2 regions of the Kingella potus genome follow, and region 2 is predicted to be linked to the other one. Evidence: predicted binding sites of a transcription regulator. Region 2 holds the regulator's gene; the other holds the start of a gene.

Region 1 (2,204 bases), 100 kb from region 2:
GGAACATGGCAAGCTGGGTGGCGCAAATGCGTTGTACGTCGCGGCACAGGCGGTCTCGGTCGAAGTCGGGATAGCTGCCGCTGAGGACGATGCGGTGGGGGATGCCGTTTGCTTCGAATGTAATGGTTTCGAGGCGGCCGAGTTCGACGGGGTGGTCGAGGAGTTCGCCGTATGAGGCCGTCTGAAACGTGTTTTCGGCGGCGCGGGGCAGGGTGGTGGCGGTGAGCCAGCCGGCGGGCAGGTGTTCGAGAACGAGGGTTTGCGCTTCGTTCAGACGGCCTTCGATGGCGAAAAAGAGGCACGCGCCGTCGAAAAAACCGCGTTCGGCGGTCAGATAGGCGGCGCGGACGGAAAGATCGTAGGCATATACGGTGTAGCGTATGCGCCATTCGCCCGCCTGTGCGGCGGTATGCCAGGTGTTTTTGGCGGTTTGGATGAGGGCGGCGGGCCGTCCGTCGCATTCGGCGTGGATTTCGACGATGTGGCGGGCAAAGTCGCGGATGGTGTAGCTGCCGGGTACCCAGTTGGCAAGTTTGAGGACGGCGGGAACGTCCTCCTGCTGTGCGAAAGAAAGGGTAATGTGCCAGTAGTGGGCATTGGGTTCGGGGCGCAGGGTGTGGAGTATCATGATGTAATTAATTAAGGCAATAGCGTCAGGCAATGTTAAAAATTAATTGATTGGTGTCAAACCATAAATTAGATAAAATCTATAACCTTGTAAAGCATATGGGAATTTAATGTAAAGAAATCGGTTTTTCTTGACAAGGCGGTTTCTTTTCAGTGCTTGTGCAGGCCATTATGGCGGTATGCCGAGGCTTTGCCAAGCAGATATGTCCCGTGCTGTGTTCGGTAAAACGGCCGCCCGCTGCGGCGGCCTGATGGAAAAAGACCTGCATTGCGGCTCTGCCGCCTGCGGGACATCGGATTTATTTTCCGTGTTTAATGGAGACTTTCATGGAAGCGCAAACTTATAACTACAAAGTGGTGCGGCAGTTCGCCGTCATGACTGTAGTTTGGGGGATTGTGGGTATGCTGGTGGGGGTGATTGCCGCCGCCCAGCTGTTTTGGCCCGCACTCAATTTGTCTGAAATCGGCCCGTGGTTCCACTTCGGCCGTATCCGCCCGCTGCATACCAATGCGGTTATTTTCGCTTTCGGCGGCTGCGGTCTGATCGGTACTTCCTATTATGTCGTGCAGCGCACCTGTAATACGCGGCTGTTCGGCGGCTGGCTGGCCGGATTTACCTTTTGGGGCTGGCAGGCCGTGATTTTGGCTGCGGCAATCAGCTTTCCCCTCGGCTATACGCAAGGCAAGGAATACGCCGAACTGGAATGGCCGATCGACATTTTGATCACGCTGGTGTGGGTGGCCTACGCCATCGTATTCTTCGGTACAATCGCCAAGCGCAAAATCAAACACATTTATGTGGCCAACTGGTTCTATGGCAGCTTCATCCTTGCCGTCGCCCTGCTGCACATCGTCAACAACCTCAGCCTGCCGGTCGGCATCATGAAGTCGTATTCCGTTTACTCCGGCGCGATTGATGCGATGGTGCAGTGGTGGTACGGCCACAATGCCGTGGGCTTTTTCCTGACCGCCGGCTTTTTGGGCATGATGTACTATTTCGTACCCAAGCAGGCAGGCCGCCCCGTTTATTCCTACCGTTTGTCGGTTGTCCACTTTTGGGCGCTGATCTTTACCTATATGTGGGCCGGACCGCACCATCTGCACTACACCGCGCTGCCCGACTGGACGCAGTCTGTCGGCATGGTGCTTTCCCTGATTCTTTTCGCACCTTCCTGGGGCGGCATGATCAACGGCATCATGACCCTCTCCGGTGCATGGCACAAGCTGCGCACCGACCCCATTCTGAAATTCCTCATTGTTTCCCTGTCCTTCTACGGTATGTCCACCTTTGAAGGCCCGATGATGTCGATCAAAACCGTCAATGCCCTGAGCCACTATACCGACTGGACGGTCGGCCACGTTCACGCGGGTGCGCTCGGCTGGGTGGGTTTTGTAACCATCGGTTCGGTTTACTACATGATTCCCCGTCTGTTCGGCCAGAAAGAAATGTACAGCACCAAGCTGATCGACGCGCACTTCTGGATCGCCACCATCGGCGTGGTGCTCTACATTGCTTCGATGTGGATTGCCGGCGTAATGCAGGGCCTGATGTGGGGCGCGATGAATGCCGACGGTAC
Region 2 (2,204 bases):
CTGACTTTGCGGGGGTCAATCTCGATGGAGTATTCGCCGTCGGGCAGCAGGGTAAAGTGCCGGCGTATCATGGCAAACACACGGTCGAGTTGGCCGTCTGAAAGAAAGGTGGGGGTGCCGCCGCCGAAATGGAGTTGGGCAAGGGGGCTGCTGCCGTTCAGATGCGGGGCCAGCAATGCCATCTCGCGTTCGAGGTATTCCAAGTATTCGTCGGCGCGGGTTTTGTCTTTGGTAATGATTTTGTTGCAGCCGCAGTAATAACAGATGGTGTCGCAGAAAGGGATATGGATGTAGAGGGAAAGCGGCTTGTTCAAAGCACCCGCACCGCGCAGGGCAAGGGCTTCAAGATATTCGGCTTCGCCGAAATCCTGATGGAAACGGTCGGCCGTGGGATAAGACGTGTAGCGCGGGCCGCTGGACGGAAGGGCTGAAATGAGTTCGCGGTCGAATTCGGGAGCGGAGGCGTTGTTTATGCGTATGGTTTTCATGTGTCGGTATTTGATATTAGTCAAATTTATCTTTGTTTGCTAGAATCGCACAAATTTGCCGCCCGCGCCTTGACATGAGTCAATCCCAAACCGCACACACCCGGCCAAGACTTTAAAAATCAGAGAGATAAAGGACGATACTTATGGCAGCACACACTTTGCACCAACCGATGAAAACACTGTGTTCGTCCTGCTCGCTGCGTGAGCTGTGCTTGCCGGTCGGCCTGCACCCCAAAGAGTTCGAACAGTTGGATACCGTCATCAAGCAAAGCCACCGCCTGAAAAAAGGCGAGTTTCTGTTTCGCGCGGGCGCAACTTTCCATTCGCTGTTTGCCATCCGCACCGGCTTCTTCAAAACCACCGTCGCCACACAGGACGGGCGCGATCAGGTAACCGGCTTTTTTATGTCGGGCGAACTGATCGGGATGGACGGCATCTGCATGCATACGCACAGCTGCGATGCCGTGGCCTTGGAAGACAGCGAAGTGTGCGAACTGCCGTTCGCCCATATTGAAGAATTGGGCAAAACCATCCCCAGTATCCAAAACCATTTTTTCCGCCTGATGAGCCGCGAAATCGTGCGCGATCAGGGCGTGATGCTGCTTTTGGGCAATATGCGTGCAGAGGAACGGATTGCCGCTTTTCTGCTCAACCTGTCGCGGCGGCTGCACTATCGCGGGTTTGCCGCAAACGATTTCATCCTGCGCATGTCGCGCGAAGAAATCGGCAGCTATTTGGGCTTAAAGCTGGAAACGGTCAGCCGCACGCTGTCGCGCTTCCATCAGGAAGAACTGATTTCGGTGGAACACAAACACATCCGGCTGCTGAAACCGGAAATACTCAACCAAATGGTATCCGGCGGCATGCATGCCGTCTGAAAAGCGAAAACACGGCGCAAACGGATTTTCCGTCTGCGCCGTGTTTCTTTTTTCGGATGCGTTTCAGATGGAAAAGTCCTCGACCACCGGCGAATAAAGCAACTGATCCAGCCTCACTTTGGTCAAATCCGGATTGAGCATCTCGACAAACTCATAAATATAGCCGCGCAGATAACTGTCGCCGCGCATAATAATGCCGCTGTCGCACGGTTCGAAAAGCTGTGAAACATCCACCAGCGTCAAACCCCGATCCGCCTGCGCGTCATAAGCCGCCTTGGCCATAATGCCGATACCCAAGCCCAGCCTGACATATGTTTTCAACACATCGCTGTCCGCCACCGACAAAGCAACATCCGGCTTGGCGACACCCGCCTTGGCAAAAGCACGGGCAATCCCCGAATGTCTGTCGAAAGCAAATTCGTAAGTAACCAGCGGATAAGCTGCAATCAACGGAATCGTCAGCGCACCGCGGTGATCGAGCAAAGGATGGTTGTCCGGAACAACCAGCGCGTAATGATGGCGGAAACAGGGAATGCCGCGCAGCTCGGCGGGCATTTCCGACAACTCCGACGTTACCGCAAAATCGGCCAGGCCGTCTGAAACCATCTGCCGCACAGCCTCAGGCGTACCCTGCCTGATATTCAGTCTGACTCTCGGATAAACGGAAGCAAAAGAAGCCACCACGGGCGGCAGTATGTAACGCGCCGCCGTATGCGTGGCGGCAATAGTCAGAATCCCGTCTTCCTGCTTGGCAAACTCGTTGCCGATGTTTTTAATATTCTGAATATCGCGCAAAATCCGCTCCGACATCTGCAAAACCGCCTTACCCGGCTGCGAT

What was found. The regulator FNR, encoded in region 2, switches genes on or off when oxygen is low (the NO sensors DNR and NnrR bind a similar motif). The targets are predictions, from matches to a motif close to TTGATNNNNATCAA.
Region 1: the regulator FNR is predicted to act here: its motif matches at 675-688, upstream of ccoN (cytochrome-c oxidase, cbb3-type subunit I).

Annotation. Positions count from the first base shown of each region.
Region 1 is NZ_UGJJ01000001.1:897,478-899,681, forward strand. It holds gene DYE40_RS04010 (M61 family metallopeptidase) at 1-628, opposite strand, end outside; gene ccoN (cytochrome-c oxidase, cbb3-type subunit I) at 955-2,204, shown strand, end outside.
Region 2 is NZ_UGJJ01000001.1:1,000,340-1,002,543, reverse strand. It holds gene hemN (oxygen-independent coproporphyrinogen III oxidase) at 1-488, opposite strand, end outside; gene fnr (fumarate/nitrate reduction transcriptional regulator Fnr) at 632-1,366, shown strand; gene DYE40_RS04565 (LysR substrate-binding domain-containing protein) at 1,430-2,204, opposite strand, start outside.